4 regions of the Pseudoduganella sp. RAF19 genome follow, and region 1 is predicted to be linked to each of the others. Evidence: predicted binding sites of a transcription regulator. Region 1 holds the regulator's gene; each other region holds the start of a gene.
The links. Region 1 encodes FNR, which switches genes on or off when oxygen is low (the NO sensors DNR and NnrR bind a similar motif). Its sites were predicted from a motif close to TTGATNNNNATCAA; they were not measured.
Positions count from the first base shown of each region.

Region 2: the regulator FNR is predicted to act here: its motif matches at 4,955-4,968, upstream of AB4Z19_RS10280 (universal stress protein).
Region 3: the regulator FNR is predicted to act here: its motif matches at 1,676-1,689, upstream of AB4Z19_RS01740 (hemerythrin domain-containing protein).
Region 4: the regulator FNR is predicted to act here: its motif matches at 1,553-1,566, upstream of AB4Z19_RS29460 (OmpW/AlkL family protein).

Region 1 is NZ_JBFREF010000002.1:309,870-317,019, forward strand. It holds gene AB4Z19_RS06070 (hypothetical protein) at 1-857, shown strand, start outside; gene AB4Z19_RS06075 (PAS domain-containing sensor histidine kinase) at 899-2,350, shown strand; gene AB4Z19_RS06080 (response regulator) at 2,343-2,978, shown strand; gene fnr (fumarate/nitrate reduction transcriptional regulator Fnr) at 3,078-3,812, shown strand; gene AB4Z19_RS06090 (LysR family transcriptional regulator) at 3,813-4,706, opposite strand; gene AB4Z19_RS06095 (PhzF family isomerase) at 4,802-5,713, shown strand; gene AB4Z19_RS06100 (cyanophycin metabolism-associated DUF1854 family protein) at 5,710-6,180, opposite strand; gene AB4Z19_RS06105 (cyanophycin metabolism-associated ABC transporter) at 6,167-7,150, opposite strand, start outside.
Region 2 is NZ_JBFREF010000003.1:525,309-532,458, forward strand. It holds gene AB4Z19_RS10250 (TonB-dependent receptor) at 1-581, shown strand, start outside; gene AB4Z19_RS10255 (DUF2325 domain-containing protein) at 684-1,964, opposite strand; gene AB4Z19_RS10260 (hypothetical protein) at 1,977-2,297, opposite strand; gene hemP (hemin uptake protein HemP) at 2,363-2,551, opposite strand; gene AB4Z19_RS10270 (Crp/Fnr family transcriptional regulator) at 2,661-3,452, opposite strand; gene AB4Z19_RS10275 (response regulator) at 3,700-4,344, opposite strand; gene AB4Z19_RS10280 (universal stress protein) at 4,414-4,884, opposite strand; gene AB4Z19_RS10285 (protein phosphatase CheZ) at 5,192-6,040, shown strand; gene AB4Z19_RS10290 (chemotaxis protein CheA) at 6,040-7,150, shown strand, end outside.
Region 3 is NZ_JBFREF010000001.1:350,750-357,899, forward strand. It holds gene AB4Z19_RS01735 (bifunctional acetate--CoA ligase family protein/GNAT family N-acetyltransferase) at 1-1,649, shown strand, start outside; gene AB4Z19_RS01740 (hemerythrin domain-containing protein) at 1,757-2,437, shown strand; gene AB4Z19_RS01745 (DUF349 domain-containing protein) at 2,538-5,255, shown strand; gene moaE (molybdopterin synthase catalytic subunit MoaE) at 5,252-5,704, shown strand; gene clpB (ATP-dependent chaperone ClpB) at 5,779-7,150, shown strand, end outside.
Region 4 is NZ_JBFREF010000016.1:34,074-41,223, forward strand. It holds gene AB4Z19_RS29450 (methyl-accepting chemotaxis protein) at 1-286, opposite strand, end outside; gene AB4Z19_RS29455 (DUF2244 domain-containing protein) at 442-900, shown strand; gene AB4Z19_RS29460 (OmpW/AlkL family protein) at 897-1,496, opposite strand; gene AB4Z19_RS29465 ((2Fe-2S)-binding protein) at 1,644-2,138, shown strand; gene AB4Z19_RS29470 (molybdopterin cofactor-binding domain-containing protein) at 2,135-4,306, shown strand; gene soxX (sulfur oxidation c-type cytochrome SoxX) at 4,377-4,760, shown strand; gene AB4Z19_RS29480 (SoxY-related AACIE arm protein) at 4,757-5,200, shown strand; gene soxZ (thiosulfate oxidation carrier complex protein SoxZ) at 5,200-5,523, shown strand; gene soxA (sulfur oxidation c-type cytochrome SoxA) at 5,520-6,329, shown strand; gene AB4Z19_RS29495 (c-type cytochrome) at 6,341-6,649, shown strand; gene AB4Z19_RS29500 (FCSD flavin-binding domain-containing protein) at 6,724-7,150, shown strand, end outside.

The sequences.
Region 1 (7,150 bases):
TACCAGCGCCGGAGGCGTCGCCACGTCCGGCCGATGCGCCGACGGTGCAGCATGATGTGCCGCCGCCCGGAGCGCGTATGCCTCCTGCGCCGAAGCATTCGGCGTCGCCGTACGCGACGTTGCCGCCGGGCGGCAGGCGCGTGGCGGAGGCGGCCGCCGCTGCGGCAGCGGATTCAGCACATGGCGCGGGAATGCATGCCAACTGGGCCACACCGGTCGGCGCCACCACGCATCCGGACTTCAAGCCGGGCGCCGAGCACTGGGGCGATCCAAACGAGGAGGCCGCTGCTGCCGGCAGCGTTCGCCGATCTACGCTGTGGGCCATCGTGATGTTGATCGGCGCGTCACTGGTGCTGGTGGGAATGTGGATGTTCCGGAACGTGTCGGTGGAGCGCGACCTGGCTACGCTGGCGCGCCATGCCTCGCTGCCAGCTTTCCGTCAGGCGGCTTCGGCGCCGGAAATCGCCGCTGTGGAGCCGAGCGCCAAAGATGCTGCGGTGGTTACGGAAACACCGCCGGTACCTGCGCCTGCTTCCGGTACGGGGCAAGCGGGCGAGTCGGGCAGTGGCCCTGACGCAGCTTCCCCGCGCATGCAAGGCTTTGCTGCGGCGCCGGTTATCCCAACGCCACGCAAGCAATTCGTACAATCGGGCAGGGCCGGTGTGGCGTCATCGGCCGCACAAGTCCGTCCACGTACGCCGCGCAAAGAGCGCATTACGCGCGACCTGTACGCGGAAGTGTTTCGCCGTTGCCCGCCGCCGGGCGCTTACGGCGCGCTGGAATGCCGCAAACACATCTGCAATGGCGCCGAGGGCAGGGGACCGGCCTGCCGCCACATCAACAAATTGAAACTCTGAGCGGGTACAATCGCACGCAAGTCACCCAACCGGATCGTGGATTGAAAAACCTGACCATCGCCGACCGCAGCCTGGAATGGCTGCTGGCGTCGGCAACCGACGCCATGCTGATCGTGGACAAGCAAGGGCAGATCGTCCTCGCCAATCCTGCATTGGAGCGCCTGTTCGGCTACGAACATGGCGCGCTGGCAGGCAAAACGCTGGAAACCCTGATTCCCGAACGCTTCCGCCAGGAGCACACCGGCCTGCGCAGTCACTACATTGGCCATCCGCGTCCGCGCGCAATGGGCGCGGGCATGGAGCTGTTCGCGGTGCGTAAGGACGGCAGCGAATTCATGGTGGAAGTCAGCCTGTCTCCGCTGCAAAGCTCCGACATGCAGCCGGTCGTCATGGCCACCATTTACGACATCAGCGCCCGCAAACAGGCCGAACGCGCCTTGCAGGACAGCGAGCGCCGCATGCGTGCCGTGTTCGAAACGGCGGTTGACGCCATCATCACGATCGATGAGCGCGGCATCATGGAGCGCGTGAACCCAGCGGCGGAGCGCATGTTCGGCTATTCCGAAGCTGAGGTGTGCGGCAAGAATGTGTCCATGTTGATGCCATCGCCGCATCGTGAGCAGCATGATGGCTATCTGGCGCATTATGCGCAGACAGGCGAGAAGCGCGTTATCGGCAAGGGCCGCGAAGTGGAGGGCTTGCGGCGCGATGGCTCGGTGTTCCCAATGGACCTCGCCGTGGCGGAAATGGAAATCGGCGGTCGCCGCATGTTCACAGGCCTGGTGCGCGACATCACCGAGCGCAAACAAGCCGAAGCCCAGGGCAGGGAAATGCAGGCGCGCTTGCGCGAACTCGCTGCGCATCAAGAGAAGATCAAGGAGCACGAGCGCACGCGCATCGCACAGGAGATCCACGACGAGCTGGGCGGTCTGCTCACCGGCATGAAGGCTTATGTCAATGTGCTGATCGAACGTGCGGGCGCGCAGTCCGATCCGCTATTGGGTGAAGTGCAAGGCCTGACGCAGGAGGCCATCGATACGGTGCGGCGCGTGATCACGGACCTGCGCCCCAGCGTGCTCGATCAACTGGGCGTGTGGGCGGCGCTGGAATGGTACGCGGAACAAGTGCAGCAGCGCACAGGCTTGCGCTGCGTATGCGATATCGCACCGGAGCTGTCGGATCTCGCCGTCGATGCGGAGCGCAGCACCATGCTGTTCCGCATCGCGCAGGAAGCGCTGACCAATGTGGTGCGCCATGCGCAAGCGACGGAAGTGCGCGTGTCCGCAGCGCGTGATGGCGGCGCAGTGCTGCTGACGGTGAAAGACAACGGCAAAGGCATCGACAAGACGCGCTTGCTGGATAAGGAATCGTGGGGAATTTTGGGTATGCATGAAAGGACGCGCGGCTTTGGCGGCGAACTGACCATCACCGGGACGCCGGGACAAGGCACGCTGCTGCAATTGCGTCTGCCGCTGGAGGCGCACCATGACTGACAAGATCAGCGTTCTGCTGGTGGACGACCACGCCATCGCACGCAACGGCGTACGCCTGATGCTCGGTACTGCTGCGGACATCAGCGTCGATGGCGAGGCAAGCAATGCGGTGGAGGCCATGGAGCGCGTGGCTGAGCGCAAGTTTGATGTGGCGCTGGTCGACATCAAAATGCCGGGCAAGAATGGACTCGATCTGCTGAAATGCCTGCGCAATGAATACCCGCGCATGGCGGTGCTGATTTTGAGTACCTACTCCGAAGAGATTTACGCAGTGCGCGCGCTGAAGCTCGGCGCGTCGGGCTATCTGACCAAGGACGCGCCGACGTCCACCTTGATTGAAGCGGTGCGCAAGGCGGCGGCGGGTGGCAAGCACGTGAGTCCGGCGCTGCTGGAAAAGCTGGCAAGCCTGGTCGGCGGCGGTGCGACCGGCGATCACGAAAATCTGTCCAACCGTGAGCTGGAGGTGCTGAAGATGATCGCGGCAGGTGAATCCCTGGTGCGCATCGGCGAACTGCTGCACCTGAGCCCCAATACGGTGACGACTTATCGCAGCCGCATTCTTGACAAAATGGGTATGGCGAGCAATGCGGAGCTCACGCGCTACGCTCTGGAACACGGCCTGATTTGAGTTTGTAGGGGAAGCCCTACATGAACTGCATGGGGAGCCCGATATTCTTCCGGGCGGCCAGCGGCGATACTGGCGGTGCCGATTATCTGGAGCCGCAAAATGAAGACCGTCGCGAAGTGCTCGCTGTGCAGTTTTAATAAGCTTTGCCTGCCACAAGGCCTGAATGACAATGATGTGGCCCGTCTGGACCAGATCATTGCCCGACGCCGCCGTGTGCCGCGCGATGAGCGTCTGTATGCCGCCGGCCAGCCTTTCAACAGCCTGTTTGCGGTGCGTTTCGGTCATTTCAAGACTTCGCAGGTCAATCAGCGCGGCGAGCAGCAGATTGGCGGCTTTCACATGGCCGGCGATTTGCTGGGAATGGAAGCCATCGGCGGTGGCATGCATACGGTCGATGCAGTGGCGCTGGAGGACAGTGAAGTCTGCGAGATTCCATTCGCCCGGCTGCAGGAGCTGGTCATGCAGGTGCCAGTGCTGCTGCAGCAGTTCCATCGCACGATGAGCCGCGAGATTCAACGCGAGCAGTCGGTGATGCTGTTCCTGAGCCATATGCGCGCCGAGCAGCGCATGGCGCTTTTCCTCTTGAATCTCTCCGGCCGTTATGCGCAGCGCGGTTTGTCGTCCACCACCTTCCAGCTGCGCATGTCGCGTGAGGACATCGGGGGCTATCTTGGCTTGACCGTGGAAAGCGTGAGCCGTCAGCTGGCGCGTTTGCGCGGCGATGGCCTGATCGCGCTGAATAACCGCGATCTTCAGATTCTTGATCGTCCACGCCTTGAGGCGCTGTCCAGCGGTATGGCAGCCGACGTCATCCCGGTGGCACGGGCAGCCTGATTACCAGCGTACTGCACTAAATTGCACGGCCAGGTGGTCGACGAATAGCCGTGTACGTGCAGGGAGCGCGCGGCCGCTCGGCCATAGCGCGTGAATCGGCACTGGCGGCGGCTCAAATTCCCGCAGAATGATTTCGACGCGGCCTTCGTCCAGCATTTTCCGTATTTGCCAGAAAGGCGCCATGCCGGCGCCGAGTCCGCAGGCGACAGCTTCGTTGGCTGCGGCGGCATCGTTCGCGCTGAATGGGCCTTTTACCTTGATGTGATGAATTTTGCCGCCGATCGTGGCGGGCCATTGCTTGCGGTCTGCGCCTGTGTTGCGCAGGACGCAGGGCAGGGCGGCGAGTTCGTCCGGGTGTGGCGGACGGCCGTGTTGCTGAATCCACGCCGTCGATGCAAAGAACACACGGCGTAGCTGCGCCAGCTTGCGCGCTTTTAATGAAGAATCCGGAAGTTCACCGACGCGGATTGCCAGATCCAGCTTGTCGGCGACCAGGTCGGCATGCCGTTCGCTCAACACTAATTCCACGTCGATTTCAGGCCAGCGCTGCATGAAACTGGCGGCCATTGGCGTGAGCCATGTCGCGCCGAACAGCACAGGCGCTGCCACGCGCAGCTTGCCGCGCGGGTTGTCGCCGTCGCGGCGGGCAGATTCGCGAGCCGCTTCGATGTCGGCCAGCGCGCGCCGAATACGCTCAAGGAAGGCTGCGCCGGCAGGCGTGGCTTGCAGGCGGCGCGTGGTGCGCTGAATCAGCTGTGTACCGATTTCCGCTTCCAGTTCGGCCAGCGAGCGGCTTACCGCTTGCAGCGAACGGCCGGTACGCCTGGCGGCCTCCGTCAGCGAACCGCCGTCCAGGATGGCGATGAATGTCGCATAGTCGTCTAGAGTGCTCATGATTCTCCCGATTTACGAGAGAGTGTATCAATAATCATCAGTATTGTTGCTAGTCATGAGCACAATTATGCTGGGGCTTTGCATAAGGAGATGTCATGCCCCAGCTCTTTCATATCGATTCTTTCACTCGTACGCGCTTCCGCGGCAACCCGGCTGGCGTTGTATTGGATGCGGATGGGCTGTCCGAAGCGGAGATGCAGGACATTGCGCGCGAACTCAAACATTCGGAGACGGCGTTCGTGCTTCGTCCAACCGCGCCGGATCACGACGTGTGGGTGCGCTTCTTTACGCCGACTGTGGAGGTGCCGGTGTGCGGGCATGCGACCATCGCAGCGCACTACGCTCTGGCGCATGTTCGTAGTGCCGTGGCCGGATCGGCGGCGAAGCCCAGCCTTATCCAGCGCACCGGCGCGGGACTGCAACGCGTAACTGCTGTGCGCGATGGCGGCGATTGGCGGATCGAGATCGAGCAGGGTGCAATCAGCTTTGGTCCGCCGCTGGACGATACGTGGCGCGAGAGGATTGCGCGCGCGCTGCGGCTGGAAGTCGGCGCAGCAGCCCTGGCGCCGATGCCCGGCCGACAGCCGGTGCAGGTGGTGTCGACTGGTCATTCAAAGGTCATGGTGCCGCTGCGCGACAACTATCCGCTGGACGCCATCAAGCCCGACATGCAAGCGCTGGCGGCGTTAAGCGCTGAACTTGGCTGCAACGGCTGGTTTCCGTTTGTGATCAGCGGCGCGCAGCGCACGGATGGCCGCATGTTCGCACCGGCGATCGGCATTGCCGAGGACCCGGTCACGGGTAACGCCAACGGCCCGCTGGGCGCCTACCTGGTGAAGCACAGTCTGATGCCGCACGGTGAGCACGAACTGAACTTCGAGGGACATCAGGGCCACGCCATGCGCCGCGACGGCATCGTGTATGTGCGCGTGGCCGTAAGCGGCGGCGCGCCGAAAAGCGTCACCATTGCCGGCGACGCCGTCATCCTGTTTCGAACAGAAATTTAGAGGAAGCGGTCGAGGATTTTCTTGCTGTGCTTATCCAGATTGAACTGGTCGCGGATCAGGAAGTTGATGCCGTGGGTGTCGGACACCAGCAGCGACACCGAGCCAATGCGGCGAATATCTTCTTCGCCGCGCAGCACGAATTCCGTGTCGCCGCGGTCGGTCTTGACCTTCCAGGTGCAGGGTGTGGCGTAGCTGGTCACGCTCTGGATCGTCTGGATTACCGGCATGAACTCGCGGCCCGCGAGGTCCTCGCGCACCATGTCCGCCTGCTCGGATGGCAGGTCGGACAGGTGATCGAGCCATGCGATCTCCTTGCCATCGGTGTTGACGAGGGACAGGCCTTCTTCCGGCGCCTGGATCGGGAAAGCGCGTACCGGCGCCACGTTTTCGTACAGCGTGCCTGCGGCGTCGGTCAGGTTCAGGCGGCCGAAGCTGTCGCGGTGCAGGGTGAAATTAGTTATCGTCATGGCGGGTGTTTGCTTTGTCATCCAGGTCGGTATCGACGTTACGTGCCTGTGCCTGATACAGGCGGTAGTAGGCGCCTTCGCGCGCCATCAATTCTTCGTGCGGGCCTTCTTCTACAACCTGGCCGCGGTCCATCACCACCAGGCGGTTGGCGCGCTGCAGCGTGGATAGGCGGTGCGCAATCGCAATCGTGGTGCGGCCCGCCACCAGATTGTCCAGCGCTTTCTGGATTTCTTTTTCGGTTTCGGAGTCGACGGACGCTGTGGCTTCGTCGAGGATCAGGATGCGCGGATCGATCAGCAGTGCACGGGCAATCGAAATACGTTGGCGTTCACCGCCGGACAAGCCCTGTCCGCGCTCGCCCACGATCGAATCGTAGCCCTGCGGCAGGCGCAGGATGAAGTCGTGCGCGTGGGCCGCGCGAGCGGCAGCCATGATTTCGGCGCGCGTGGCTTCCGGCTTACCGTAAGCGATGTTCTCGGCGATGGTGCCGAAGAAGAGGAAAGGCTCCTGCAGCACCAGGCCGATATTGCGGCGGTAGTCGGACACCGCATAGTTGCGGATATCCACGCCATCCAGCAGGATCGCACCTTCCGCGACGTCGTAGAAGCGGCAGATCAGGTTGACTAGGGTGGACTTGCCGGAGCCGGAATGGCCCACCAGGCCGATCATTTCGCCGGCTTTGATATCCAGGTTCACCCCGCGGTTGACGGAGCGGTTCCCGTAACGGAAGCCCACTTCGCGCAAGGTGATATTGCCTTCCACCTTGGTCACCTTCTGCGGCTGTGCAGGTTCCGGCACGCTCGAAACGTGGTCCAGAATATCGAAGATACGCTTGGCAGCGGAGGCGGATTTCTGCGTCACCGACACGATGCGGCTCATCGAATCCAGACGGCCATAGAAACGGGTCGAGTAAGTCACGAACAGCGTCAGCGTACCAACGGTGATGTTGGCCTTCGATACTTGCCAGAT
Region 2 (7,150 bases), on a different contig from region 1:
CAGCAACCGGCAATACCTACTGGGCGTTCAAGTCGCTGTCGATCAACATCGGCCACACCCACCAGCAAGGTATCGACTGGGATACCACCGTGCGTCACAAGTTCGGTTTCGGTAACCTGACCTCGAACCTGGCCGGCACCTACCTGCTGAAGTCGAACTACACCGTTCCTGGTACCAGCGACCAGTGGACCAACGACATGAACTTCTTCGGTATCGACAACAAGGTATCGTTCCGTCACGTGATCCGTTGGACCACCACCCTGGACACCGGTGCGTTCAGCAACACCATCATCGCCAACTACCGCAACGGCTACACCGACGCGGAAGCGACCGTGCGTAACCTGACCACCAACAAGAACGAAGTGATTCGTCTGGATGTGCCTTCGTACATCACCTGGGATTGGCAGGGCAAGTGGAACGTGACCAAGGCAGTCCAGCTGCGCGCTGGTATCAAGAATCTGCTGGATCGCGATCCGCCGCTGTCGCTGCGTAACTCCTCGGGCCACCAGGTTGGCTTCGACCCACGTTACGCCGATGTCTTCGGCCGTACCTTCTACGTTAGCGGTGCTTACACCTTCTAAACCAAGGGCATGAAACTGGTGGCTGCCACATCGTGGCAGCCACCTGGTTTCAGTCTCTGGTTTGAGCAAACGCCCCGGGCGCTTCGGCGCACGGGGCGTTTTTTATTGCGCGAGTTCTTCCAGTTTGAGCTGCAGCGTCGAGAGGCTGGGCTTGTCGACGAAAACGCAGCGTTTGCCGTGGCGTTTGCAGTAGTCCTTCACGCGCCAGTAGGCGGCGTGGCTGATGCAGCCGGTCTGGCAGATCACCAGGTCGGCGGAGGCCAGGCTGGATTCGAGCTGGTTGGCGTTGTGTTCAAGGCCGCCGTCGTGATGGCTGAAGCGCGCGCCGGCCTGCTCCAGCAGGGCACGGTAGCTGGCCACGTTGCCGCTGCGGCCGCCGACGCACAGTACATGGCGTTCGGCGAGGCGGCCATGCAGGACGACCTGGCGCTCGGCGAGACGGCCATGCAGGACGGCCTGGCGCGCGTCTCCACCGGGTTCCGTGGCTGCCGCCGCGTCGCCCGGTAGGCGATGGCTTGCTGCGAGGGCGCGTCCGGGCGCGGAGTCGCTGCCAGGCGCGGCGTGGCACGTCGGCGTGTCTTCGGCACGCACGTTTTCCGCTTCGCTCAGCGCGCGGCGCAGGTCGGCAATCTGTTGCCGTTGCGAGCGTTCGCGTTCTTCGGCCAGTTCCAGCTGGCGTGCCAGGCGTTCGCGTGTGGCCAGGCCGGGTATGGATGCGCGCAGCTCTTCCAGTTCCTGCCGCAGCGACGAGATGATGCTGTCGCGCCCAATCAGCTGCGCGCGCAGTTGCATCATGGCCACGTTGTGGCGCTCCTGTTCCGCCGTGCGCTCCTGCTGCGCCGCTGCGCTGCGCTGTTGCAGACGCGCGAGCTCGCGGGTGAGGACGGCATTGTCAGTGGCGAGTCCATTCAGGCGCTGAATATCGGCGCGGGCAACGGCGCCTGCCTGGTGCTGGATCATGTGCAGGTCGCGGCACATCAGTTCTTCCAGCGCCTGCGTGCAGTGCGGATGCGTCAGGCCGGCGAAAAAGGCGCCGGACACATCGCCGCTGGATACGGCCTTATGCCATAAGGCTTCCAGCGCAGTGCTGTCCTTGGCGCTGCGGAAGCGCTGCAGCGTGACGGCATAGCGGCGCTCCAGTTCCTTCTGCACCGCTTCGGACAGGCGATTGCGGCTGCCGCATTCGCTCACGGTGCCGACGTGGATTTCGTAATCGCTCGCGATCGGCGTGCCGCCGGCCGCTTTGCCGACTACTTTGCGCAGTACCGGCAAGGGCAGGCCGACGCCAACCAATGGACAGAGACAGTTATGTCCCAGTTCCCAGATGCGGCGCCGCCTCGGCGCTGGCGCGGCGGGCAGCAGCGCTTCGTGTTGATCGCACATGGCGCACCCCCATCAGGCGAGTTGCGGGGCAGGACGCTGGCGACCCATGATGCGGCTCAGGAAGCTGGGCTGCGGCTGCGGCAGCGAGCGTTCCACGACAGCCGCCCATTGCTCGGACAGCTGCTGGCAGGTCGCGCTCAGCACTGGCGCCAGGCCGGGCAGGGTGGACAGCGCTTTCAAATGGCGTTCGATAACCGACGCCAGCTTGACGCAGCCGCCGTTGTCGCCGGCATTCGCGGTGTAGTGCGACATCAGGTGCAGCACCGCGGAGAGCATCAGTTCCGGATGCTGATTGGGTTCGTGGAAGATCGGGTCGTTCTGGTCGATAGCCATGGTCACTCCATCAAAGGCTTGGGTGGCTGGCTGCCGCGTTGGGGCGGTTGGCTGGCGGGGGAAAATCAGGCGGTCAGGATCAGTTTATTCAGCTGGGTAATGCGCAAGCGATAGATGCGGCCGGCGTGTTCGATTTCGATTTCACGCTTGTCCTGCATCAAGCCGGCCGTGGTGTAGCGCGGTACTTGCGGCGCGGCTGGCGGCACGGCAGGTGCGAGGCCGGTGGCGGGGGAGGTGGTCTCAGTGCTGTGCATTGTTTTTGTCCTTGAATAAGAATGATTCGCATTTGCATTATGAGGAGCACGAAACCGCTTGTCAATAAAAAAAGACCCGCCGAAGCGGGCCCAAGCTGGGTGAGAAAGTTCAGAGGGCAGCCAGCAGCGGTGCTGGGGCTTCCGCCGGCGCGGCAGCTTTGCCTCGGCCCGGCAGTTTGCTGCGGGCGCGGGAGGGCGGCAGCCGGCGCAGACACTTGAGCGCATCGACATCCTTGATGCCGATGGTGCGCTGGTCCACGCTGATCAGGCCGATTTCATTGAATGCGGATAGGGTGCGGCTGACGGTTTCCAGAGTCAGGCCCAGGTAGGAGCCAATCTCGTGGCGCGTCATGCGCAGATTAAAGAGTTTGCTGGAATAGCCCATCTGGGCAAAGCGTTCCGACAGCGACACCAGGAAGCGCGCCACGCGGGCTTCGGCGCTGAGCGCGCCCAGCATGCCGATCATGGCTTGTTCGCGCACCAGTTCGCGGCTCATCACGCCGTACATCATGTTTTCCAGTTCCAGATGGATGCGGCCCAGTGCGGTCAGCTTTTTGAAGGGTAGCAGAATCAGGTCGCAGTCCGACAGCGCAACCGCCTCGGAAGAGTAGTGGCGGGTGTGGATGCCGTCGACTCCCAGCAGGTCGCCCTTCATCGGGAAGGCCAGCACCTGCTCGTTGCCGAATTCGTCGATCAGCACGGTTTTCAGGAAGCCCGAATTGACCACGTAGAGCATGTCGAAAGGCTGGCCGATGGTGTGGATGCGCTGGCCGGTCTTGAACTGCACATGCTGAAACAGCAGCTCGTCGACATTGATGGGGCAAACGGGAATGTGCAGCAGTTCGCAGACTTCTTTCAGGTTGGACCAGAGGCGGCCCTGGCGCTGGCGTCCTGCTTCCATGGGGGAAGTGGGCGCGCCCGCACGAACGTCGGACGATTGCGTTGAGAGCATTCTCATCTCCTGATTCTGGACAGGTCGCTTGCGGGTTTTTATGTTGCCGGTAAGCGTGTGAACGTCCGGCAACTCAAGCGTGATGATTTCAGTATGCCAACAGAGGTTTTGCTTTCATATCAGCAAAGCGCTGAATATGGGCGTAGGAGGGCGCGTAGGGCTGTAGGAATATTCCGAATTTTCAGAGACAGCTCGCTTAGGTCTTAAACGGAGACAGCAGTTTGTGCGCGACAGCGTACTGCACCATTTCCGACAGCGACGCCATCCCCATTTTTTGCATGATGCGGGTCTTGTGCGTGCTCACGGTTTTCACGCTCAGGTGCAGGCCGTTGGCGATTTCTGTGATGGATTTGCCACCCACCAGCAAGGAGAAGACTTCGAATTCGCGGTCCGACAGCTGCTTGTGCAGCAGTGTCTCGCTGGGCTGCATGATGTTCAGGGCCAGCTGTTCCGCCACTTCGGTACTGATATAGGGGCGGCCCGACGCCACTTTGCGGATCGCGCCCACCAGCTGGGTACCCGCACTTTCCTTGGTCAGATAGCCTTGGGCGCCGGCGCGGATGGCGCGCACGGCATATTGTTCTTCCTCGTGCATGGTGAGGATGAGAATGGCGATCTTGGGCGCCTCGCTCTTGATCTGGCGGATCAGGTCGACGCCGCTGCGGCCCGGCATGGACAAGTCGAGCAGCAGCAGATCGAAGCCGCCCTTGCGCACGTGGCCCAGTACTTCGAAGCCGTCGATGGCTTCGCCGACGATGTCAATGTCCGGTGCCCCGTCAAGAATGCGCTTCAGGCCCTCGCGCATGATGGTGTGGTCGTCGGCAATGACAATTCGAATCATGGTTATTTTAATAATTGTAAGTATTAGTTAACATTGAGGACACGCTTGAGCGTGCCGGCGCTACTTGTCTTATTCAATCGGCGTCGGGTCTTTGATCAAACGGTGTACCAGCACCGGGATCTTCGAGTGCGACAGCACTTTATTGGTCACGCTGCCCAAAAGCAACTGGCCCCAGCCGCTGCGGCCATGCGAGCCCATGAAGATCAGGTCGCAGCCATTCTTCTCGGCCACGTCCACGATTTTCAGCGCCGCGCTTTCCGCAAAGGCCGTCATCCCTTCCGCCCGCACGCTTTTCTTGGCGCAGGATTCCAGGATAGGCTGCACGTGCTCGTTCCCGGCCCGCTGCATCGCCGCCCGGTATTCCTCTTCACTGGGGTAGCTGGGCGGGATGATTTCCACATAAATTGGGTACTGGTACTCCGGCGCCACAAACAGTGCAAGGACTTCGGCGCCCATCTGCTGTGCGAAATTTGTTCCGGCACAGGCGGTTTTGGCGGAAACTGCCGAACCGTCGGTCGTAATCAGGATTTTCCGGTACATACAAGCCTCCTTTATGGGGATCCTACACTCATTGTAGCCCTGTTTTCGCTTATTGTTTGCTTGTAAAGACTTGATATTTATCAAGAAACATCATGTTTGGACGCAAACAAGCTGCAAATTCGTCATTTTCAGAGAGCGCCCAAATACAACAATCTGCATTCAGTGACTGGGAATGCAAAGGGAGAGATTGAACTGAGGGCCGCCCCCCTGCTACACTCGCGTAAGTGCGTTAATATTGCCGGGCATCATCAGTAATACGCCGGCAAAGATACGGCAGCAACATTTTTGATATGGAGAAGCAGGGATTATGACCGACGCCGCTGATGATTTCGACGCATTATTCGAGGAAGTATCCGCGCAGCGGAACAGTGCGCCACCGGCTCCGGCAGCCGCCGCTCCGGCACCTGCCGCCGCTTCCGCAGAAGACGATCTGGAAAATCTGTTCGATGAAATCTCGGCCAGCCGTACCGCTGAACCTGCTGCGGCCGCTGCGCCTGCACCAGTTGCCGCTGCGCCTGCAGCAGAGGCTGAAGCTGGCGAGCATGCCGGCGCTGGTAGCGATAACCCGATGTTTGAGCGTCTGGGCGGCATCGTCCGCCTGCTGCACGACTCGCTGCGCGAACTGGGTTACGACAAGGCTCTGACCGAGGCTTCCACCCAGATCGTGGATGCCCAGGACCGCCTGGAATACGTGGCGACCCTGACCGAGCAGGCCGCCAACAAAGTGCTGAATACGCTGGACGATGGCATGCCTGCCCAGGACGTGCTGTCGAAGAAGTCCAAGGAAATGGAAGACCGCTGGGCCGACCTGTTCGCAGGCAAGCTCAGTATCGATGAATTTAAGACTCTGGCAGGCGATTCGCGTGCCTTCGCGCAGGCGGTGTCGGAAGCGACCGAAGCCGAGAAGGCCCGTCTGCTGGAAATCATGATGGCCCAGGATTTCCAGGATATTACCGGTCAACTGATCAAAAAAGTCGTCGTCATCACCAAGACGGTCGAGCAGGAGCTGGCCCAGCTGCTGAAAGACAATGCCCCGGTTGAGGTGCGCGAGAAGATCGCGCAGAAAGAGGTGTCGCTGATGTCCGGTCCGTCCGCTCCGACGGTGGCCCTGACTCAGGACAGTGTGGACGACCTGCTTGCTGATCTGGGATTCTAATGGACGATATGCTCAAGGAGTTCGTTGTCGAGGCGATGGACTTGGCCGTTAACGTGGAAGAGCACCTGCTGCGCCTCGAACGTGACCCCGACAATAAAGAAACACTGAACGCCGTTTTCCGCTCCTTCCATACCATCAAGGGTGGCGCAGGCTTCATGAATCTGGGTGCGCTGGTTTCCGCCTGCCACCTGACCGAAAACCTGTTCGACGCGCTGCGCACCGGCGCCGCGCCGGTCACGCCGCTGTCGATCGAAGCCGCACTGCAAGCATCCGGCTTCGTGGCAGACCAGCTGGCAGAACTGAATAATGGCGCCGCGCCGGAAAGCCTGGGCGCCATGCCGGGCGATCTGGAAGCGATTCTGAAGGACGCCATCGAAGGCAAAAAAACCTCGGCCAAGCCTGCCGCAAAAGCTGCTCCGGCGCCTGCCGCCGCCCCGGCCGCTGCTGCGCCTGCGGCAAGCGCCGCCGCTGCCGCACCTGCTGCTGCCGCGGCGTCGGCCGATGGCCTGGACTGGGAAGGCATGTATGAAGCCGTGATGCCGCCTGGCTCTTACACCCGTCCTGCCGGCGGCGAAGCAGCAGCGCCTGCTGCCGCTGCCGCGCCAGCGGAAGCCAGCGAAGGCCGCGCCGCCGCTGTCGAAGCACGCTCCGCTCCGGCCGAGCGTCCGACCTCGGCGCCGGCCAAAGAAGAATCCATTCGTATCGACGCCGTCAAGCTGGACGCGCTGCTGGAAGTGGCCGGCGAATCCGTGCAGGCCGCCAACCAGGCAGCCGTGCTGCTGGAACGCCTGCAACAGTTCAAGTTTGAAGGCCAGGCGGCATCGCTGATGTCGGCCCTGACTGAAACCCTGGAACGCGCCTCGCGCTACTCCACCGAACTGCAGCGCGCCACGCTGGCGACGCGTATGCAGCCGGTCGGCCGCCTGTTCCAGAAGTTCCCGCGACTGGTACGTGAACTGGCAAAGGATCTGGGCAAGGAAGTTGAACTGACCATCGAAGGCGCGGAAACCGAAGTGGACCGCGTGGTGGTGGACAGCCTGTACGATCCGCTGGTGCACATGCTGCGTAACGCGCTGGACCACGGCGTGGAAGCACCGGACGAGCGCGTCG
Region 3 (7,150 bases), on a different contig from region 1:
GCGATGACCGCGTGTATGACGCCGTGATCCGCCGCGCGGGCATGCTGCGCGTGTTTTCCTCGTCCGACTTGTTCGACGCGGTACAGACGCTGGCCAATGCGCGGCCGACGCGCGGCGAGCGGCTGGGCATCATCTGCAATGGCTGGGGGCCGGGCCAGCTGGCTGCGGATGCGCTGTCCTGGGTCAAGGGCAGCCTGGCGCCGTTGTCGCCGGAGGTGGCTCGTGCTTTGAAGACGGTGCTGCCCGAAGGTCTGGCGGTGACCAATCCCATCGACATCGGCGGCGAAGCCAGCGCCGAACGCCATGCCGCGGCGCTGCAAGCCTTGCTGAAGGAGCCGCAGGCCGATGGCTTCCTGCTGGTGCACGGCCCTACGTCCGCCACCGGCAGCATGGAAGTAGCGCAAGCCGTGGCGCCGATCATCAAGGCCAGCAACCGTAGCGTCTTCACTTGCTGGCTGGGCGGTGGCGCAGTTGAAGGCGCGCGCCAGGTGTTTGCGGATGCGGGTTTGCCTGCCTACGACACGCCGGAAAAAGCGGTGCGCGCCTTCAGCCAGGTCGTGGCCTATCACCGCAACCAGTTGCTGCTGAATGAGGTGCCGGGACAAGCGCCGGTGGCGAGCGCGCCGGAACGGCAGGCCGCACGTGCTGCAGTCGAAGCAGCACAGGCCGGCGGCGCCAAAGAGCTGGCGCCGGAAGATTTGCGTGCCGTGCTGGCGGCTTATGGCGTCGTGCTGGAAGAAGGTGCAAGCATCGATTGTGGCAATCTGCAGCTACGGATCGCAATGGCCGTCGATCCCGTGTTCGGTCCCGTCATCAGCTTCGGCCTCGGTGGCAGCGCCGGGAAAGTGGTGGACGATCGTGCCGTCGGCCTGCCGCCGCTGAACATGGTGCTGGCGCGCGAGATGCTCGAACGCACGCGCGTGTTTCGCGCGCTGGCCGCGCATAGCGACGCCGTGTGCCGCATGCTGATTCAGGTCGCCGAACTGGTGGCCGACATCGGCGAAATCGCCAGCCTGGAAATCAATCCGCTGGTGGCGGCGGAAAACGGCCTGTCGCCGCGCTCAGCACGCATTGCGCTGGGGCCGAAAAGGCCGGAATCGGCAATGGCCATTCGCCCCTATCCGCAGGAGCAGGAAGAGGAGATCAGCTGGCAGGGCGCGCCGTTGCTGCTGCGGCCCATTCGTCCCGAAGATGCACCGGCCCACGTGCGCTTCTTCAGCCAGATGAATCGGGATGATGTGCGGCTGCGCTTCTTTTCAGCAATGAAGGAGCTGCCGCCCGCCCAACTGGCGCGCCTGACCCAGATCGACTACGACCGCGCCATGGCCTTCATCGCCACCCGTACGGGCGCTGATGGCGAGCCCGAGACTTTAGGTGTCGTGCGCGCTATCGCCGACCCGGACAATCAGGCCGCCGAATTCGCCATCGCTGTGCGTTCCGATCTGAAAGGACTAGGCCTCGGCAACATTCTGTTCCGCAAGTTGATCGATTATTTCCGTAGCCGCGGCACACGTGAATTGCATGGCGAAGCGCTGGCGGAGAATGCAGGAATGCAACAGCTTATGCGTAGATACGGCGGGCGCGTGACGGCATCGGCAGAAGCTGGTATGGTAGATCTTCGTCTTGAATTGCAGCCGAAAGCACCGTAAATTATTAGCACGCCACCCGCAGAAGTTTGAGCTAGATCAAGGGTGGATCTGTCGGGCTTATTTACACTTGTACTTCCGTTCCGCCACAGCGTCATTTGGGAGCAAGAATGTTAACGGCCACTTACACCTTGGTTGCCCTGTCGGTAGAACAGGCCAACGTGCGCCTCAGCCTGCTATCGTTCCAGAAATACGTGCAATCGACTTTCCTGCGCCAGCAAAGCCTTACGCTGTCCCAGCTCGAATATGCATGCGAAACCCTGGAGCGCCTGTACCAGGCCTGCCACTGGCGAAAGATCGAACTCTACCTGATTCCCGCATTGCGCGAGGCCACCGAGCAGGCCAACCAATTGCTCGACGAATTGAGTCGCCTGAACCAGAATGCGCTGAGCGTGATCCGCCGGCTGCAAGGGGAGCTTGACAGCGCCGGCATGCGCAGCGAGCAGCAGGTGACCGAAGTTTGCGAGGCAATCGAAGCCTTCTGCGCTGCCATGCTGCAGCGGCTGGAGAAGGAAGAGAAGGAACTGTTTGCGCTGGCACGCAGCGCCATCAGCGGCGAGGCCTGGTTTGCCATCGCCAATCAGTTCCTGGCGCATGATGCGCAGATGGTTGAGGCGCGCCGCGGTCAAAGCGGCCAGCCTTCATTGCCTCCGACGAACAGGAAAGCTCTGGCCGATGCGCGCCGCGCCCTGGCAGCCGTGCGTGAAGAATCGGAGGAGCTTGAACCTGCGCCGGAGCTGCGCTACCACCGTCACCAGCGCCCGGTTGAACGCGCACAAGCGGATCATTGATTCGCTAAGCGGACGGCCATCGGCCGTTCCGCGCCCCGGCGCCCGACAAAGAAGCCGGCGCTGCGCTATGATGGTGGTTTTGATCCATCCATAGCCTATCATGTTCGAATTCCTTTTTAAGCGGCCCGGCGACAAGGGCGCCGACGCGCAGGCAGATGCCCAGCCCCAGGGGCCGGAAGCTGCAGGGAATGGCGCGGCAAGCCCGAACGGCGCAGCGGACAGGCGCGCTGCACAAGCGGAATTTGCGCGCAATCTGGCGGGCAATGAAGACGCTGCCGTCGAACTGATCCTCAATAGCGAATTTGCCGATGTGCGGCTGGCTGCGGCCGAGCATGTGATGTCGCAGATTGCACTGGAAAAAGTGCAGCAGGCCATGCGCAATACGGACCGCCGCGTGGCCAAGCTGGCGCAGGGGCGTCTCGATGCGCTGCGCCACCAGCAGGCTGAACAGAAGCAGGCCGAGGCGTGCATTGCTCTTGCGCAGCGCTTGTTGCAGGAGGAAAAGCTCGCGCCGAATCAGGTAGTGGATCTGGATCGTCAATGGCAGGTGATTGCAGCCACGCCGGAACCGGCAGCGCAGTTCGCCGGGGTGCGCCAGGCGCTGGCGCAGCGGCTGGAGGCGCAAGTGAATCTGCAGCGCGGCATGATCGATGCGCTGGCTGCGCTAAAGAAGTTATCGTCAGCCGCTGACCGCGAGGCTGCGCTGGCTGAGCTGGAACGCCTGGCTACCGAACACGAAGCGCAACTGGCTGCGCCGGAGCACTCCTCGCTGCCACGTCATCTGTTGAATGATTTCGAGCAGGCGCTCGGTGCAGCTCGTACGGCGTTGACGCCGCGCCAGCCTGTGCCCGCGCCGGCGCAAGCGGCGCATGGCGCCTCCGGCGCGCAGCGTTCACCGGCAGCGGCCGTGGCAGTGGAGTCGGCAGCAGCGGCCAAGCCAGGCGAGGCTGCTGCGGCAGACGTAGCGGATGAGCCGGCGGCTGCGCGCACCGGCGCGGAGCTTGCTGGCGTGGAAGCCACGCCTGGGCCGGGGTCCGCTGCCGAACATGCGCCAGACGAACACCCGCCTGTAACGGCTGAAGGTACGGGCGGCGCACCTGCCGCGCCGCGCCAACCGCGCGAAAAGCACAAGCCGAGCGTGGCCGAGAAGGAAGCCAACAAGCACTTTATGGACATAGTCGAGCAACTGGCCGAAGCGCTGGAGCAGGGTCATCTGCACACCGCCGCCGACCTCGACAAGAAGCTGAAGGAAACCAAGACCGGCCGCCTGAACCCGCATCAGGCCGACCGTCTGTCCCATGTGCGCGCCGAGTTGAAGCGCATGAACGACTGGGCGCGCTGGGGCGGCAATGTCTCGCGCGAAGAGCTGGTCAAGGCGGTGGAGGAACTGCCGAAGCAGGGCTTGCCGATGAGCGAACTGGCCAAAAAGGTCAGCGCCATGCGTGAACGCTGGAAGGCACTGGATGGCGTGTCCGGCGCGGCGCCCAAGAGTTTGTGGGAAAAATTCGACGCCGCCTGCACCGCTGCTTACGCACCGGCAGCCGCCCACTTCAAGCATCTGGCCGACGAGCGCCATTCCAACGCAGCCAAGGCGCAAGCCCTGGTCGATGAAGCCAACGCCCTGGTCGCCAAAGACGCCGCGCAGCGCGAAGCCGCCGGCGGCGACCAGGCCGACAGGCGCGACGCGGCCAGCGGCCAGCTGCCGCACACGCACGACTGGCGCACGCTGGCCTCCGCATCGCAGCGTCTGCGCCAGGCCTGGAGCAGGCTCGGCACCATCGACCGCAAGGACAAGAAGCGTCTCGACACCGCCTTCAACAAGGCCATGGATACGCTGATGTCGCCGCTGGATTCCCAGCGCCGCATTGAAGTCGCTCGCCGTGAACAATTAATTGAAGAAGTCGGCAAGCTGAATCCGGCCGACCGTCACACCATCGACACTCTGCGCGGCTTGCAGGAAGCCTGGCAGGAGCACGCCCGCGCGCTGCCGCTGGAACGCAAGGCTGAGCAAGCGCTGTGGCAGAAATTCCGCGCCGCTTGCGACGCCATCTTCGCCCAACGCAAGGAAGCCGCCCACGCTGCCGACCACGAACGCAAAGCCCACTTGCACGAGCGCGAGGCGATTTGCGCCGGGCTGGAATCGGCCACCTTCGAAGGCGAGGACAAAGCCGTGCAGGCCGCCATCGCCAAGGCGCTGAAGGATGCGTCGCAAGCCTGGCATGCATCCGGCAGCGTGCCGCGCGCCGCCGAGCAGAAGATCGAAGCACGCTACCGTGCCGCAGTATCGGCGCTGCAATCGAAGGTAGAGGGCTTGCGCAAGAAGGCCGGCGCCGCTCAGGCCAACGCGCTGCGCGAAAAACTGCGCCTGACTCAGTCGCTGGAAACCGCCATCGCCGCACCGGACGATGTGAATGCCGACGACTGGAACCAGCGCTGGCAAGACCAGCCTGCGCTGCCAAACGATTACGAGCGTACTCTGCGTTCCCGCTTCGATGCGGCTTTGAAAGCGGCAGGCGAGGGCGCATCGGCCCGCTCGGCCTATGCCGGCGAACTGGAAGCCAATCGTTCGCGTCTGCTGTCCGAAGTGCTGCGCCTGGAAATTGCGGCCGGCATCGACAGCGGTCCGGAGTTCGCGCGCGACCGCCTCAAGATGCAGGTGGAAGTGCTGCAATCGTCCCTCAAATCCGGCCAGAAGCCGGGCAGCCACGCGGCCCAGTTCCTGGCCCTGTGCGCCATGCCTGCATTGGCCGATGCGCGCACGGCCAGCCGCATCGAGCAGCTCTTCCGCCGCATCGGTGCGGTGGAGGGCAACCGATGACCGTACGCGTTCAGACCGAAGACTTCGATCTCGCCCAGGAAGTCCAACAACTGCGCGCCGGGAACGGCAAGGTTGGCGGTATAGTCACCTTCGTGGGAACCGTGCGCGACCTGAACGAGGGCGCCAACGTTTCCGAAATGGAGCTGGAGCACTATCCTGGCATGACGGAGCAGTCGATCGAGGCCATCATCGAGCAGGCGAAAGCGCGCTGGCCGATTTATGACGCGCTGGTGATTCACCGCGTCGGCCCGCTGAAGCCGCTGGATCAGATTGTGCTCGTGGCCGTGACCACTTCCCACCGGGGAGAAGCCTTCGCGGCCTGCGAGTTCATCATCGACTACCTCAAGACCGAGGCGCCGTTCTGGAAGAAGGAGCAGACGCCGGAGGGTGCACGTTGGGTGGACGCCCGCGTCAGCGACGATCAGGCGCTGAAAAAATGGGAAATGTGATTCTCGTCACAAATTCCTCTTGAAAACTCGTCGCTCAGCCCAATTTTGTCGTAGAGATAATTTAGGAGCGTGAGATGCGCCAAGACAAACTAACGACGAAGCTTCAGGAAGCGATTGCCGACGCCCAGAGCCTGGCGGTCGGCAACGACAATCAATACATCGAACCGGTCCACCTGCTGGTCGCCCTGCTGAACCAGGACGACGGCGGCGCGCGCTCGCTGCTGCAGCGCGCGGGCGTCAACGTGGGGGGGCTGAGCAATGCGCTGAAATCGGCGCTGGACCGCTTGCCGAAAGTGTCCGGCACGGGCGGCGACACCCAGGTCAGCCGCGAATTCGTGAACATGCTGAACCTGGCGGACAAGGAAGGCCAGAAGCGCGGCGACCAGTTCGTGTCCAGCGAAATGGTGCTGCTCGCCCTGACCGACGACAAGTCGGAAGCGGGCAAGCTGTCGCGCGAAGCAGGCCTCACCCGCAAATCGCTGGAAGCGGCCATCGACACCGTGCGTGGCGGCGGCAAGGTCGATTCGCAGGAAGCGGAAGGCCAGCGTGAAGCGCTGAAAAAATACACCCTCGACCTGACCGAGCGCGCCCGCATGGGCAAGCTGGACCCGGTGATCGGCCGTGACGACGAGATCCGCCGCGCCATCCAGGTGCTGCAGCGCCGTACCAAAAACAACCCGGTGCTGATCGGTGAGCCGGGCGTGGGCAAGACCGCCATCGTGGAAGGCCTCGCCCAGCGTATCGTAAACAACGAGGTGCCGGATTCCCTGCGCGGCAAGCGCGTGCTGTCGCTCGATATGGCGGCTTTGCTGGCCGGCGCCAAGTACCGCGGCGAATTCGAGGAACGCCTGAAGTCCGTGCTGAAGGAACTGGCGCACGACGAAGGCCAGACCATCGTCTTCATCGACGAACTGCACACCATGGTTGGCGCGGGCAAAGCCGAAGGCGCCATGGACGCGGGCAATATGCTCAAGCCTGCGCTGGCGCGCGGTGAGCTGCATTGCCTCGGCGCGACCACGCTGGACGAGTACCGCAAATACATCGAGAAGGATGCTGCGCTGGAGCGCCGCTTCCAGAAGATTCTCGTCGACGAGCCAAGCGTGGAGGCGACCATCGCCATCCTGCGCGGCCTGCAGGACAAGTACGAGCTGCACCACAAGGTGGAGATCACCGACCCTGCCATCATCGCGGCGGCCGAGCTCTCGCATCGCTACATCACGGACCGCTTCCTGCCCGATAAGGCGATTGACCTGATCGACGAAGCTGCGTCCAAGATCAAGATTGAGATCGATTCCAAGCCGGAGGTGATGGACAAGCTGGAACGCCGCCTGATCCAGCTGAAGATCGAGAAGGAGGCTGTCAAGCGTGAGAAGGACGAAGCTTCGCTGCGCCGCCTCGACCTGATCGACGAGGAAATCGCCAAGCTGCAGCGCGAGTACAACGACT
Region 4 (7,150 bases), on a different contig from region 1:
CGTATTTCTTGCGTGCGTCACCCACTTTGGCCAGCTGCTCCTCGACCTGCGGCGTGCTTGGCACGACGATCATGGTCGTCAGGGCCAGCGTGATATTGCGGACGTTGTCCACCATGTCATTGGCGGCTGCCATTTTCACGTTTTTGTCCGAAACGATATCCTGCGTGCGGCTGCCGATACGCGACATGCCGCCCAGCCCCATCGCCAGCATAATGACCAGCAGCGCAAGTACCGCCGCAAACCCCAGCCCAAGCCGGGCACCGATTTTCAAATTGGCAAATGACATGAGTCCCCCTCTGTGGAACCCTTATTCTCGCCAATTAAGAGGTGGTTTTACCGAAAAACCGCCTGCTTGTCGCAGAGAAACAACGCGTCTTTGTGTCTTTGATCATGACATTTCTGTCATAGAATAGGGTCGTGTGGATTGCCGGGAGATTCCAGGTGAAACGCGACCTGCCAATGGAAGAAAGGGAGTGGCTGCTGCGGCGGAATTGCTCGCTCACGCCGGGGCAGCTGGGTATCGCCTATGTGGTGATGTGCGCGCTGTCGTTCAGCGTGGCGGGTGCATTCCTGATCGTCGGGTTCTGGCACATCCTCATCTTCACCGTGCTGGAGATGACGGCCGTTGCCGCCGCCTTCCTTTACTACGCGCGGCATGCCACTGACTATGAACACATCGTCCTCGCCAACGGCCATCTGGTGGTGGAGCAGGTCAGCGCGGGGCGCCTGCGCAGCGTGACACTGGACTGCCACTGGCTGCGCCTGCAAATGCCGCAGCGGTATGGTGAACTGATCCACCTCGAATCGCGTGGCGTGGCCGTGGACATCGGCACCTTCGCCACCATCCCCCACCGCCGCGCGCTGGCGCAGGAATTGCGCTACGCGATCACCAGCGCTTAGAAACGGTAGCCGACGCCGACGGCCACTAGCACAGGGTCAACCTTGGCCTTGCTGATTTTTGCGCCGTTGAGCAGCACGTCGCTGCGGATCTGCACCTTCTTCACGTCGAAGTTCAGCGACCAGTTGCGGGTCAGCTTCACGTCCGCGCCTGCCTGCACGGCCAGGCCCACGCTGTCATGTTCCAGGCTGGCGGCGCCGCTCATCATCTTATTCTTCGAGAAGGTGGTCCAGTTCACGCCTGCGCCGAGGTAGGGGCTGACCTGCCCATCCGGCAGGAAGTGATATTGCGCCATCAACGTGGGCGGCAGGTGTTTGAAGGTGCCGATCGCATTGCCGTCCAGGTAGACGGTGTGCTTTTGCGGGTAGGTGAGCACCAGCTCCACCGCGATATTCGGCGTGAAGAAATAGGAGACGTCCACCTCGGGTATCGTCCTGGAACTCACACTGATGCGGTCGGAAGCGCCCACTCCGCCCACCGGATCGGACTTGTCCGCCGGATCGAGATACACCGCGCGCGCCCTGAGCAGCCAGGGCGTTTCAGCCATTGCGTTAAGGGACAGCGCTGCCAGAATCATCGTCATCACTACTCGTTTCATGTCATTTCCTCGTCATATAAACGAGGCCAGTTTATTGACGCGGTGCAGCAAAATCATTGATACAAATCAAAATTGCCTGAATGAACACGCGAAGCAAAAAACGGGAGTAATATTCGACGCGATGAATTCCCACCACTGGAGGCAGGCATGAAATTGAACGTCAATGGACAGGTTCACGAATTCGAGGCGGAGGAAGATACGCCGCTCCTGTGGGTGTTACGGGAACAGCTGGGACTGACCGGCACCAAGTACGGCTGCGGCATCGCCCAATGCGGCGCCTGCACGGTGCACATCGATGGCGAGCCGACCCGCAGCTGCGTGCGTCCTGTCTCCACGGTGGATGCAAAATCGAAGATCGTGACCATTGAAGGCTTGTCCAAGGACGGCTCGCATCCGGTGCAGAAGGCCTGGGCTGCGCTGGACGTGCCGCAGTGCGGCTTCTGCCAGTCCGGCATGATCATGGCCGCCAGCGCGCTGCTGAAACAAAAGCCACACCCGACGGATGCCGATATCGACGCGGCCATGACCAATATCTGCCGCTGCGGCACCTACAACCGCGTGCGCAAGGCCATTCACGTGGTCGCAAAAGGCGGCGATGTGAAGAGCGCGGGCCTGAACATTGTCGAAGGGAGCAAGGCATGAGCGAGATCGCATCCCCATCACGCCGCAGCTTCCTGGGCAAATCGGCCGGCGCTGCCGCGGGCCTGATGTTCGGTTTCCATATTCCGTTTGACGCCGTGGCGCAGGAAACCATCGCGCCGGAAATCAACGCCTGGGTGGTCGTGAAGCCTGACGACACCATTGTGATCCGCATCGCCCGTTCCGAAATGGGACAGGGCACGCTGACCGGTCTGGCGCAGCTGGTGTCCGAAGAACTGGATGCCGACTGGTCCAAGGTCACCACCGAATATCCGACGCCGGGCCAGCAGCTGGCGCGCAACCGCGTGTGGGGCAGCTTCTCCACCGGCGGCAGCCGCGGCGTGCGCGAGTCGCATGAATATGTGCGCAAGGGCGGCGCTGCCGCGCGCATGATGCTGGTGCAGGCTGCGGCCAATCAATGGAATGTGCCGGTCACTGAATGCGTCGCCGAGAAGAGCGTGATCACGCACAAGCCGTCCGGCCGCAAGCTGACGTATGGTGCGGTGTCCGACGCGGCAGGCAAGCTGCAGGCGCCCACCGACATCAAGCTGAAAGATCCAAAGGACTGGAAGCTGGCTGGCAAGCGCCTGGCGCGTCTGGATACGGTCGACAAGACCACCGGCAAGCAGGTGTACGGCATGGACCTGAAGCTGCCGGATATGTTGAACGCTGCGATCAAGGATTGCCCGGTCCTGGGCGGCAAGGTGAAGAGCTTCGACGCCAAGGCCATCGCGGGCAAACCGGGCGTGAAAAAAGTGCTGCAAGTCGGCGACAGCGCCGTGGCCGTGGTGGCCGATACCTGGTGGCGTGCGCGCACAGCATTGGATGCGCTGCCGATCGAATGGGACAAGGGCGCTAACGCCAGCATCTCCCAGGCCGACGTCAACAAGACGCTGAAGGAAGGCCTGGATGCGCCGGATGCCGTGGTGGGCAACAGCAACGGCGATATCAAGGCGGGCCTGGCTGGCGCCGCACGCAAGATCGAAGCGGTCTACAGCTATCCGCACCAGAACCACGCCACCATGGAGGTGATGAACGCCACCGCCAAATGGACGCCGGAACGCTGCGAAGTGTGGACGCCAACCCAGAACGGTGAAGCGGCGCTGGCCGCCGTGTCCGAAGCGGCCGGTCTGCCGCAGAACAAGTGCGAAGTCTACAAGCTGCACCTGGGCGGTGGCTTCGGCCGCCGCGGCGCCACGCACGACTGGGCGCAGCAGGCGGTGCTGATCGCTAAAGAGATGCCGGGCACGCCGATCAAATTGATCTGGACCCGCGAAGAAGACATGCTGCACGGCCGCTACCATCCGATCACGCAATGCAAGATGACTGCGGGCCTGGACGAGAAGGGCGAGCTGAAGTCGCTGCACATGCGCATTTCCGGCCAGTCGATTCTGGCGGCGCTGTTCCCGCAGGCGGTCAAGGATGGCAAGGATGCGGCGGTGTTCCAGGGCCTGAATCCCCCGGGTCCGGAGGCATCGTTCACTTACGGCGTGCCGAATCTGCTGATCGACCACGCCATGCGCAATCCACCGGTGATCCCGGGCTTCTGGCGCGGCGTGAACCTGAACCAGAACACAGTCTATGTCGAGAGCTTCATCGACGAAATCGCCCACGCCACCAAGCAGGACCCGCTGGCGCTGCGCCGCAAGCTGTTGAAGGACAATCCCAAGGCGCTGGCTGTGCTGAATGCCGTCGCCGACAAGGCCGGCTACAGCAAGCCGCTGAAGAAGGGCGTCTATCGCGGACTGGCGCAGTGCATGGGCTTCGGCAGTTACGTGGCTGCGTGCGCGGAGGTGTCGGTGTCCAAAGACGGCAAGCTGAAGATCCACCGCATCGTCGCCGCCACCGATCCGGGCCATGCCGTGAATCCGCAGCAGATCGAAGCGCAGGTTGAGGGCTCGTTCGTGTATGGCCTGTCCGCAGCGCTGTACGGCGAATGCACGCTGAAGGATGGCCAGATGGAACAGACCAACTTCGACACCTACAATGTGCTGAAGATGGACGAGATGCCCAAGGTCGAAACCATCGTCATGCCAAGCGGAGGGTTCTGGGGCGGCGTTGGAGAACCGACGATTGCCGTCGCGGCACCGGCCGTGCTGAACGCCATCTTCGCCGCGACGGGCAAGCGCATCCGCGACCTCCCGCTGAAGAACCACAGCCTGAAGGCCTGAAATGAAAACCCGCGGCGCAAATCAGGTGGCAGCCACATCGTGGCTGCCACCAGGTCTCTGCCGTGGGTTTTTGCAAGCCCTCCTGCTCATCACCGCCGCAGCCCAAGCCCAGGAAGCACCGCCACCGGGCGACCCCATCCGCGGCCGCGCCATCGTCGCCAGCCGCCAGCTCGGCCTCTGCCTGCTGTGTCACACCGCCCCCATCCCCGAAGAGCAATTCCAGGGCAACCTTGCTCCCGACCTGAGTGGCGTGGGTGACCGATACACCGCCGCCCAGCTACGTCAGCGCATCGCCGACAGCAGTCAGCTGAATCCGTCCACGATCATGCCCGCCTACTACCGCACCGAAGGCCTGATGCGCGTAGCGCCCGCCTACCGCGGCAAGACCATCCTGACCGCGCAGCAGATCGAAGACGTCGTCGCCTATTTGCAAACGTTGCGCAGCAAGCCATGACGATCAGCCGCCGCCATCTGCTAGCCATGCCCCTGCTGGTGCTGATCAAACCAGCATCCGCCACGCCCGAGGCGATGGTCAGCGCCATTGCCGCATTCACCGGTGGTAAATCACCGCAGCCCGGAAAACTCGCGTTCGAAATCGCCAAACTGATCGACAACGGCAATGCAGTTCCGGTCACAATCCGCGTGGACAGTCCCATGACCGAGCAAGACCACGTCACCGACATCGCTGTGTTCAATGAAAAGAATCCGCTGCCCGATGTGGTCAAATTCAAACTCGGCCCGCGCACAGGCAAAGCCGAAGTCTCAACGCGCATTCGTCTCGCTACTTCCCAAAAGCTGACCGCCATCGCGCGTACCAATGACGGCAGCCTGTGGCAGCAAACGGTCGACGTTATCGTCACGCTTGCGGCCTGCGTCGAAGGGGAGGGCATGTAATGGCCCGTGCGCTGATCCACATGCCGGCGACCGCAAAGCCTGGCGAGATCATCGAAATCCGCGCGTTGAGCGCGCATCCGATGGAAACGGGCTTCCGCGCCGGGAATGCAGGCGGAATTCTTCCGCGCGATATCATCCGCAACTTCGTCTGCAAATACAGCGGCGTGGAAGTATTCTCGGCTGAACTGCATCCCGCGATGTCCGCCAACCCCTACATCGCCTTCTTCACGCGCGCCACCGAAACAGGCACCCTTGAATTCACCTGGACCGGGGATAATGGCTTCGCGCAGACTGAGTCCACAAAACTGGCGGTGGTGCCATGAGTTTGGTCATTGTGCTTGCTGCGGCTGTTCTGGGAGTTACCCCCACGGCAAACCCGGGTGGCTGCCACGATGTGGCAGCCACCAGCTCCACGCCGGTGGTTGAAGCGTGCCGCCACTCCGGAGCGGAGTACATGAGCCCCGCTACGCAAACCATGCAGCGCGACGACTCGCAAAACCCCGCCATGCTCTGGATCGCATCCGGCGAGGCCCTCTGGCGCACGCCAGCTGTGGCGACGAACAAATCCTGCGCCACCTGCCACAACGACGCCAAAGCCAGCATGCGCGACGTGGCCACGCACTTCCCCCGCTTCAGCAAAGGCGCGGGCAAAGTCATCACCCTTTCCGACCAGATCAACATCTGCCGGCAAGGCGCCCTGAAAGCCCCGCCATTCAAAGCCGAATCCGAAGACCTGCTGGCGTTGGAAAGCTACATCGCCATGCAATCGCGCGGCATGCCCATGAACCCGCCCGACGACGCAGAAACCCGCGCCTCGGCAACGCGCGGCCAAAAACTCTTCACCACGCGTATGGGGCAAATCAACCTGTCCTGCGCCCAATGCCACGACGACAACGCGGGTAAGCGCCTCGCCGGTGCGTTAATTCCTCAAGCCCACGCCAACGCCTACCCCATCTACCGGCTCGAATGGCAAAGCATGGGTAGCCTGCAACGCCGCCTGCGCAACTGCATGAACGGTGTACGTGCCGAAGTGCCGCCGTTCGGCGCACAAGACCTGATCGACCTTGAAGCCTGGCTCGCGTTAAGGGCCAAAGGCATGCCACTGGAAACCCCTGGAGTCCGTCCCTGAAGGAGCCAACGATGAAGCACCTTGCCGCCATCCTGCTCACAATCTGCTGTGCGACAGCCAGCGCCGCTGATGCTATCCACCCCGGCGCACGTCTTGCAGCCACCTGCACCGGCTGCCACGGCACCAACGGCGCCACCAAAGGCAACGCCCTGCCACCATTGGCCGGACAGCCTAAGGACGCATTGCTGGCCAAGCTAAAGGACTTCAAATCCGGCGCCACGAAAAGCACGATCATGACCCAGATCGCCAAAGGCTACACCGACGAGCAGCTCGCAGTCCTTGCCGCTTACTTTGCGGCGCAAGCAAAACCAGGAACGTAACCCTGGTGGCAGCCACATCGTGGCTGCCACCTGCTTTATGCCGTTGGTTCTAATAACGTAAGGAGCCCGCAAACATGGACCGTCGCCAATTCCTGCAAGCCGCCGGCGCTGGAGCGCTGGCCGCCACCACCGGCTGCGCCAGCATTACCGGATCGAGCAAACCGCAAGTTGTCGTCATCGGCGGCGGCTACGGCGGCGCCACCGCCGCGAAGTACGTGCGCATGTGGAGCGAGGGCAGCATTGATGTCACTATCGTCGAACCCAACCCCAACTTCATCTCCTGCCCGCTCTCAAACCTGGTCCTCGGCGGCAGCAAGCAGATCGCCGACCTCACCACCAGCTACGACGCGCTTGTCCGCCATCACGGCATCAAGCTCCTGCGTGACACGGCCACCCATATCGATCCGGAAAAGCGCACGGTCACGCTGCAAAGCGGCCAAACGCTCAGCTACGACCGCCTGATCGTCAGCCCCGGCGTCGAATTCTTGTGGGACGAATTGC